Regions from separate parts of the Agrobacterium sp. NPDC090283 genome, predicted to be linked through region 1. Evidence: riboswitches for the same ligand, from Rfam matches in the RefSeq annotation. Region 1 holds a riboswitch; the other holds the start of a gene.
What was found. Region 1 has a riboswitch for thiamine pyrophosphate ahead of thiB (thiamine ABC transporter substrate binding subunit). Riboswitches for the same ligand answer to the same signal wherever they lie in the genome.

Region 1 (4,696 bases):
GCGTGACCGCAAGGCGCAAGCGCAATATGCGCCGCGTCGGCGAGCTTCAGGCGATGCGTGCGGAATATCGCGGCCACAAGGGACCGCAGGGCACGGTGCAGGCGACCGTCACCGAAGGGCGCGAATCCGGCAAGCTGGTCATCGAGGCCGAGGCCATCACCAAGGCTTACGGCGAGCGGGTGATCGTCGCGCCGTTTTCGCTGCGCGTCCATCGCGGCGATTGCATCGGTTTCGTCGGCCCGAATGGCGCTGGCAAAACCACGCTTCTGAAGATGCTCACCGGCCAGCTGGAGCCCGATAGCGGCATGGTGAAGCTCGGCACCAATCTGGAGATCGCGACGCTCGATCAGAAACGCGAAGATCTCAATCCCAACGATACGCTGGCGCATTATCTGACCGATGGCCGGGGTGAAAACCTGCTGGTCAATGGCGAATTGAAGCATGTAACGGGTTATATGAAAGACTTCCTGTTCCAGCCGGAACAGGCCCGCACGCCGATCCGCAACCTTTCCGGCGGCGAGCGCGCGCGTCTTATTCTGGCGCGCATTCTGGCGCGGCCGACCAATCTTCTGATCCTCGACGAGCCGACCAACGATCTCGATATCGAAACGCTCGATCTTTTGCAGGAAATCGTCGCGGGCTTTTCCGGCACCGTCATTCTCGTCAGCCACGACCGCGATTTTCTCGACCGCACCGTCACTTCCACCATCGCGCCCGTCAATCCTGATGAGCCGGATGGACGATGGATTGAATATGCCGGTGGTTATTCGGACATGATGGCGCAGCGCAAGGGTGCTGCGGAAGAAAAACGCAAGGCCGAGAAACAGGAAAAGGCGAAGGCCGCACCTTCGGTCTCCGCGTCACAGGATCCTTCAAAGGCCAAGGGCAAGCTTTCCTTCAAGCAGAAATTCGCGCTCGAAAATCTGCCTAAGGAGATGGAAAAGGCGCAAAGCGAAATCGCAAAACGCGAGCAGCGCATGGCCGACCCTGAGCTTTTCACCAAGGACCCGAATGCCTTCAACACGCTGGCGCAGGAAATGTCGAAGCTGCGCGACAAGCTGGAAGCCATGGAAGAAGAATGGCTGGAACTGGAGATGCTGCGCGAGGAACTGGAGGGCTGAAGGCAATCGGGCTCTCGTTTGACCGGTCCTGCTTCGGCCTTTGACAGAAAAGCGGAATTGCCGTTCTATGCCGGCGTTCGTTTGGAGGAGTTGTGAAAATGCGCATGATTTTCGTCAATCTGCCGGTCAAGAATATCGAGACATCAAGAAGTTTCTTCACGGCTCTCGGTTTCAGCTTCAATCCGGAATATTCGGATGACCGCACGCTCTGCATGATCGTGGAGGAAAACATCTTCGTGATGCTTCTCCAGGAAGGACGGTTCCGTGATTTCATCAACGGCGATATTGCCGACGCGACGCGCACCACCGAAGTTCTGACCTGTCTTTCTGCGGGAAGCCGCGAGGAAATCGACCGGATGATCGCCACCGCGCTTGCCTCCGGCGGCAGTGGCTGGAAACCCGTTCAGGACCATGGCTTCATGTATGCCGGCAGCTTTCAGGATCCCGACGGGCATGTCTGGGAACTGGTGCATATGACGGAGCAGGGCTGACTTCGGCCATCTTGCCAATCAGGGACGGCGGGACTACACCATCATCTTGATCTAACGGGGTGTCTTTTGTGCTTGGGCGCAAAAGGCTGAGAGGCTTGCCAACCCGAAGAACCTGATCCGGTTCATACCGGCGGAGGGATTAGACGGCTTTAACGCAGGCGGCTATTTCCCTATCGATTTTTGAGGAGATACCCGTGCGCCGTCGTCTTTTCCTGAATTCCCTCGTTGCCGCTTCGCTGTTTCTGCCCGGTCTTGCCGTCGCACAGGACAGGCAGGAACTGACCGTCTACACCTATGAAAGCTTCGTTTCCGAATGGGGTCCCGGTCCCAAGGTGAAGGAGGCCTTCGAGAAGGTTTGTAATTGCACGGTCAATTTCGTCGGCGTGGCCGATGGCGTGGCGCTGCTCAATCGTCTGAAGCTTGAAGGGGCGGGGTCCAAGGCGGATGTCGTCGTCGGTCTCGACACCAATCTCGTCGCGGAAGCGAAACAGACCGGTCTATTCGATGTCAGCGGCATCGATGCATCCGCGGCCAAGGTGCCGGGCGGTTACAAGGACGATGTTTTCGTTCCCTATGATTACGGCCATTTCGCTGTCATCTATGATACGAAGACCGTGAAAAACCCGCCGGCGAGCCTGAAAGACCTCGTGGAAGGCGACCCCTCGCAGAAAATCGTCATTCAGGACCCGCGCACCTCCACACCGGGGCTTGGCCTGCTGCTGTGGGTGAAATCGGTTTATGGCGACAAGGCGCCGGAAGCCTGGGAAAAGCTCAGGAAGCGTATTCTCACCGTTACGCCGGGCTGGTCGGAATCCTATGGCCTCTTCACCAAGGGGGAGGTGCCGATGGTGCTTTCCTACACCACCTCGCCCGCCTATCACATGGTTGCGGAAAAGACGGAGCGTTATCAGGCCGCCGCCTTTTCCGAAGGGCATTACATCCAGATCGAGGTTTCCGGTCTCCTTAAAAATGCACCGCATAAGGAACTGGCAAAGCAATTCCTCGCTTTCACGCTGACATCGGGTTTTCAGGATGCCATTCCGGAAAACAACTGGATGATGCCGGTTGCGGCAACCTCGAAGCCCTTGCCGGAGGCGTTTTCCAAACTCGTCGTGCCGCAGAAGACTTTCCTGATGGATCCGGAAGAGGTGGCGAAGAACCGCAAGGCGTGGATCGATGAATGGCTTGCCGCCATGAGCATGAATTGACGAAGAGGCACACCCGCGCATGATGCTGCGTCGTGATTACCGGCGGTCGATCATTTTCGGAACGGCGGCTTTTGCCGCCGTTTTCCTGTTCATGGCGCTCGCCGTTGCGGCTCTCCTGTTCTTTGATGCCGGCGCTTCCGCGGCCGGCATCATGGATGCCTATACCCTGCGCATCCTGCGTTTCACGCTTTATCAGGCAACGCTTTCCACTGTTCTTTCCATTGTTCTCGGCCTGCCGGTGGCGCTGGCGCTTGGCCGGCGACACGCATTTCCGGGAAGGATCTGGATCATCAGGCTGATGGCGGTGCCGATGGGTCTGCCTGTCATCGTCGGCGCTTTCGGCATCATCGCCATCTGGGGCAGGCAGGGTGTTTTGAATACGGCTCTCGTTTTTGCCGGAGCGGATGAACCTTTCAGCATTTACGGCCTGTCCGGCATCCTTATTGCCCATGTGTTTTTCAATCTGCCACTTTCGGTCCGGCTGATGCTCGCCGGGCTGGAGCGTATTCCGGGTGAATATTGGCGCATGGCGGCGAGCCTCGGCATGGGGCCGGTTTCGATTTTCCGTTTTATCGAATGGCCGGCAATCGCGCGTCTCGTTCCCGGCATTGCCGGGCTTGTTTTCATGCTGTGCGCCACAAGCTTCACGCTCGTTCTTCTGTTGGGCGGCGGGCCGGCGGCCACGACACTGGAGGTGGCGATCTATCAGGCGCTGCGGTTCGATTTCGATCCGCAGCGGGCGATTGCGCTTTCGGTTCTGCAGATTGCCCTCACCGCAATCCTGCTCGGCCTTCTCGCTTTTTTGCCGTCGCCCGAAGCGGAAATTCCTTCGCTTGGTCGTTCCTTTCGCCGTTTCGATGGCAAGGGCATTGGCGCCCGCCTCTGGGATGGCGCGGCCATCGTTTTCGCTATTCTGCTGATCGGCCTGCCGCTTGTCGCCATAGCCGTCTCGGGTTTGAGGGCCGATCTGCCACGTCTTCTGTCCGCGCCGATTTTCCTGCGCGCGGCGGCGACCAGTCTTGCAATCGCCCTTCTCTCCGCGGCCCTCGTCGTGCTCTGCTGCATGGCGATCATCGGCGCGCGCCAGGCGGTCAGCTCCAGACGGAAGGCGGGGCCCCCCCTGCGCTTCCTCTCCGCTCTGCTTGGGGCAGGGTCTTCGCTGGTGCTTTTGGTGCCGCCTGTGGTGTTGGGAAGCGGGTGGTTCCTGCTATTGCGGGTCTTCGGCGATGTCAGCTTCTATGCGCCCGTCCTCGTGGCGCTCATCAATATGCTGATGGCTTTGCCGCTTGCCATGCGGGTGCTGGAGCCGGCTTTCACCAGTCATTTTCTGCGCACTGGCCGGCTTTCCGCCAGTCTGGGGCTTCAGGGCCTGACGCGATTGCGGTTCGCCGATCTTCCGGTTCTGTGGCGGCCGCTGGCCATGGCGTTTTCCTTCGCAATGGCTCTGTCTCTCGGCGATTTAGGCGCGGTTGCCCTGTTCGGGTCGGAAAATTTCGTCACCTTGCCATGGCTGGTTTATAGCAATATGGGCAGCTATCGCACCAATGACGCCGCCGGTTATGCCTTCCTTCTCGGCATCATCTGCCTGCTGCTTGCCGCAGGCGGCGTTTCGCGGCAATCCCAACCAGCAAGGGCGAGCATATGACAGGCAATGATTTTGCCGTTGAACTGGACAAGGTCAGGCTACGGCTTGGAACACAGGATTTCGACCTCGATTGCACATTCCCACAAAGCCGGATAACCGCCGTCGTCGGCGCGTCCGGTTCGGGCAAGTCGACGCTTCTCAACCTCGTCGCCGGTTTCGAGGCGCCGGATTCCGGCCGCGTCATGATCGGCGGACAGGACGTGACCGCGCTCGATCCTTCGGAAAGACCGG
Region 2 (4,696 bases), on a different contig from region 1:
TTTTCCACCGCCATGAAGGCGGCGATGACGCCGCCAGAAAGGCAACCTGTTCCTGTCACCTTCGCCATCCACGGATGGCCGTTGAATATCCTGACGCTACGGGTCTTGTCGCCGAGATGATCCACAGGCCCGGTCTCGATCCTCACCACGTCAGGCACATCACCGATCAGGCTCATTTCGGCGTGATTGCCACGCACGATCGTCGGGGAAAGTGCGATGAGTTCGCGTGCGAATGCCAGCCGCGATGGTGAATAATCGCAATGCACGGGATCGACGATCCATGGCTTGCCGGATGCATTGGCGATCTCGATCGCCAGCCGGATGACCTTGCGCCGCTCGGCATCCAGTGTGCCGAGATTGACGGTCAGCGCATCGGCCTTGGCAACGAAGCTCTCGATTTCCTCGAGCGAGGTGGTCATGGAAGGAATTCCGCCGACGACGGTGATGCCGTCGGCCGTGAATTTCTGCACCACGGTGTTCATCAGGCAATGCACGCGCGGGCGTGCCTGCCTGACTTTTTCAAGAAGTTCGGCGGCCTTTGCCGCGGTCGGAATAGTGCCGGTCATGGCTGTTGCAGCTCCACGGCGATGTCGTCTGCTGCCGGCGCCTGCTTGATCAATTGCATCTCCTGCATGAAAGCGCCAAAACGGGTATAGCGGGTGCGGTCGAGCGCCGCCGGGCGCTTGGCGAAACGCGGCAGCGTGTCGAAGAAGGCCTGCTTGTTCAGCGCATCGTCGAGGTTCGGATAGGCCTTGATGAAAAGCTGCCAGGCTTCCTGCGGGTGGTTGGTGATGAAGATCGCAGCCTGCTCCACGGCGGAGAGAAAACGTGGCAGGCGGCTGTCCTTTACGAGATCGCGATGGGTGACGAAGATCAGCTCGTCATAGGCCGGCACGCCGTGCTCCTCCGGGAAGAAGGAGCGCCCCTCATGTCCCTCGAGCTTCATCTGCGTCAGTTCGAAATTGCGGAAACCGCCCAGCGTGGCATCCACCTTGCCGGCGATCAGCGATGGCGAGAGCGAAAAATTGACGTTGATCAGCTCGACATCATCCTTCGTCAGACCGTCCTTTTCCAGCATGCGCTTCAGCATCGCATCCTCGAAACCGGAGACGGAAAAACCGACCTTCTTGCCCTTCAGGTCTTTCAGGCTCTTGATCGGTCCGTCGGCCAGAACGGTGACGGTGTTGAGCGGGGTCTCGACCAGTGTGCCGAAACGCACCAGCGGCAGACCGGCATCGTGATCGAGATAGAGGTTGGGCTGGTAATGCACGCCGATATCGGCCTGTTTTGCCGAAACGAGGCGCGGCACGGCGGAGGGGTCTGCGGGCGGAACCAGTTCCACCTCCAGCCCGGCATCGGCGAAGAGGCCACGTTCCCTGGCGATCACCATCGGCGCGTGATCGGGGTTCACGAACCATTCGAGCAAGACGGTGAGCTTGTCGGCCGCCTGTGACTGCATGGGTGCGAGGACGCTAACAGCCGCGACGACGAGGGAAAGAAGAGTTCGTTTCATGGTACCGAAAGTCTCCGTAAATATCTGAAAGGAATGGTATGTTCTGTTTCTTTGGCCCAGGGGGCGAGATTGGCTGTCGCCCGGTCGACGACAAGCCGCAGCAGCACTGCCATCACGGCGAGAATGGCCATGGCGGCGAACATGGTGTCGGTCTGCATGCGGGCATTGGACTGGACCATGACGAACCCGAGCCCTGCGGATGCGCCCACCCATTCGCCGATGACGGCGCCGAGCGGGGCGAGCGGTGCTGCCACCCGCAAGCCCGAAATCAGCGAGGGCAGCGCCAGCGGTACGCGCAGCCGGGTGAGGATCTGCCAGTGGCTCGCCGCAGTCAGCGAGGCGGCGTCGAGTATGGCGCGATCCGTGCGGTTGAGGCCGTCGGTGAAAGAGGAGGCGACGGGGAAGAAGATGATGATCGCCGTCATGACCACTTTTGAAGCCATGCCGAAACCGAACCAGAGGACGAGGATGGGGGCCAGCACGAAGACCGGAAAAGCCTGCAACACCAGAACCATGGGCCAGACAAGGCGGCCGAGGCGCGGGATGGCGGCAATCGTGAAAGCGACGACAATGCCGGCGGTGATGCCTGTGGCGAGCCCGAGCGCCATTTCTCCGAGTGTTACCAGCGCTTGCCCGAAAAGGAAGCCGGGCTGGCGCAGGAAAGCGCCAGCGACATCGACGGGCGATGGCAGGATATAGCGGGGCGGTGCGAACAGCCACGTGCCGGCCTGCCAGACAAGGAGCAGAAGACCGACACCGTTCAGCGCATGGGTGGCACGCATGAGCCGGACCTCAGACGCAAACGCACCGCGTGCGAAGGGTGGAAGGTTTCAGCATCATCATTGGTCTCCAGATGTGACAATCACGGAGATCAGGCGAAGCGGAGAAGAGAAAGGGCAGCGCCTCCAAGGCGCGACAGTTCCGTTCCTACGCCGGCATGACCCGGATCAGGTTCAAGGGTCCGGCTCGTCGCCATCTCAGCACCGTCAGGTGCTCCCCTCGGAAGAGCTTGTTTTGTAGGTCAAGTTTTAAAAATGTCAACGGCCTCTGCCAGCCGGCGATCGGTGCCCGCTGTTATGGAGCTGCCGCAATATAGTTATTAGATATATCGAATTTATCGACAATTAGTTATGTCATTAAACTATATCGCAACCTCGTTCGACTAGGTAGGACCCGCATTCAGAGAAGCTCGGAGACGAACTTGAAAAACATCTGGCGGGACAAGTCTGGAAATTTTGCCATCCTCAGCGCTTTGCTGATGATACCGCTCATCGGATCGGCCGGTGTGGCGCTCGACATAACGCGCGGCCTTGGCGTCAAATATGATCTGCAGATGGCTGCCGATTCCGCGGCTCTGGCGGTGGTTGCCGATAGTTCGGCAAGTGCCCAGGCTGCGAAGCGAATGGCCGGCGATGGTGTTGTTACTGTCGGCGAGAAGGAAGCGGAAGCCTTCTTCCACGGCAATCAGCCGGGGCGCGCAGACTACAGGCTTCTGTCTCTTGAGGTATCGGTGATCAAGCGCGGGACCATCATCGAGTCGTCGGTCAGCTACAGGGCTGCTGTGAATACGACACTTTCCAAGGTGCTCGGGAAAGATTTGGTCACGGTGGCGGGCAGCGCCACGGCCAAATACGAGACGGAGACCTTTACCGATTTTTATCTCCTCCTCGACAATTCACCTTCCATGGGTGTAGGCGCCACGCCGGCGGATGTCGCGATAATGGAGAAGACGATCGGCTGCGCTTTCGCCTGTCACCTGACGAAAGACGGTATGTCAGATCCGAACAGCACCTATTTCAGGATCAAGAACAAAGACACCAACGCCAAAAACAGCATTAGCGCCACCACGCGTATCGACGTGGTTGCCAAGGCAACCGCGAGCTTGATGGATACGGCAGCGGACACGCGCAAGAGTAAAGACCAATATCGTATTGCCGTTTACACTTTCGGGAAGACCGCGGATGATGCCTTTCCCGACAGGGATCTGCTCGAAGTTGTGTCGCGCACGTCGGATTTGAAGACGGCCAAGAAAAAGGTTGCCGAAATCGAGCTCATGTCGGTTCCGAGTCACGGATATAACCGCGACCAGCACACCAATTTCGACCGGGCCCTTACCAAGATAGAAGGCAAGATGGGAGCCTCGGGTAGCGGTGCCAGTTCCGCCACGCCGGAGAAAATCGTATTCTTCGTTTCAGATGGTGTAGGTGACAGCTACAAGCCGGCCAATTGCACCAAAAAAACGACAGGCGGAGGTCGTTGTCAGGAGCCGATCGACACAAGGCTTTGCACCGAACTCAAGAAAAAGGGCTTCCGGATCGCCGTGCTTTACACCACCTACCTGCCGTTGCCAGGTAATGGCTGGTACAGGCTTTGGATACAGCCATTCGAGACGGAAATCGGCTCTCGCATGCAAGCCTGCGCCTCCCCGGGCCTGTTCTTCGAAGTCAGCCCCTCGCAGGGTATCAGCGAAGCGATGTCGGCGCTGTTCAAAAAGGCGATCAGCACGCCGCGCCTGACGAGTTGAAGCTTGTGCCCGAAAGCGGTTCAAAGCGCTGTCCATGCTTGCCGCTGGCGTGACGGAAAACATTTTTCGATTTTAATATTAGTTATTCAGGAAATTAGATTTATCGAAAATTAGTTATCCTTTGAAACTGCCTTTCAACAGTATTTGCTTAAGTCTCGTCTCCGGCAGGGTTCCGGGGGGCGAATTTGAAGAATATCTGGCAGGACAAATCAGGGAATTTCGGCATTCTCAGTGCGTTGTTGATGGTGCCGCTGATTGGCGTCGCCGGCGTGGCGCTTGATGTGACGCATGGCATGGCGATCAAATCGGACCTGCAGATGGCAGCGGATGCTGCAGCGCTTGCGGTGGTTGCCGATACGTCGGCGAGCGTTCACAAGGCGAAGGAAATGTCGGGGGATGGCGAAGTTACGCTTGGCGGTGATGAAGCCTCTGCCTTCTTCGACGCTAACAAGCGGGCCAATTCCGACTACAAGCTCCTGTCTCTCAACGTGTCGGTGATCAAGCGCGGAAACGCCATCGAATCCTCCGTCGACTTCAAGGCGTCGGTCGCAACGACGCTATCGCAGATCCTTGGAAAGGACCTCATCACCGTTTCGGGCAGGGCGACAGCCAAATACGAGACGGAGACCTTCAGCGACTTCTATGTCCTGCTCGATAAT

Region 2: another riboswitch for thiamine pyrophosphate. It lies ahead of ACIQUH_RS03980 (ABC transporter permease); the one in region 1 lies ahead of thiB (thiamine ABC transporter substrate binding subunit).

Annotation. Positions count from the first base shown of each region.
Region 1 covers NZ_JBIVYG010000011.1:178,624-183,319, reverse strand. The annotation lists gene ACIQUH_RS17325 (ABC-F family ATP-binding cassette domain-containing protein) at 1-1,121, shown strand, start outside; gene ACIQUH_RS17320 (VOC family protein) at 1,220-1,612, shown strand; TPP riboswitch at 1,658-1,768, shown strand; gene thiB (thiamine ABC transporter substrate binding subunit) at 1,807-2,820, shown strand; gene thiP (thiamine/thiamine pyrophosphate ABC transporter permease ThiP) at 2,840-4,465, shown strand; gene ACIQUH_RS17305 (ATP-binding cassette domain-containing protein) at 4,462-4,696, shown strand, end outside.
Region 2 covers NZ_JBIVYG010000002.1:211,375-216,070, reverse strand. The annotation lists gene ACIQUH_RS03990 (hydroxyethylthiazole kinase) at 1-566, opposite strand, end outside; gene ACIQUH_RS03985 (ABC transporter substrate-binding protein) at 563-1,513, opposite strand; gene ACIQUH_RS03980 (ABC transporter permease) at 1,510-2,295, opposite strand; TPP riboswitch at 2,421-2,523, opposite strand; gene ACIQUH_RS03975 (TadE/TadG family type IV pilus assembly protein) at 2,715-4,037, shown strand; gene ACIQUH_RS03970 (pilus assembly protein TadG-related protein) at 4,223-4,696, shown strand, end outside.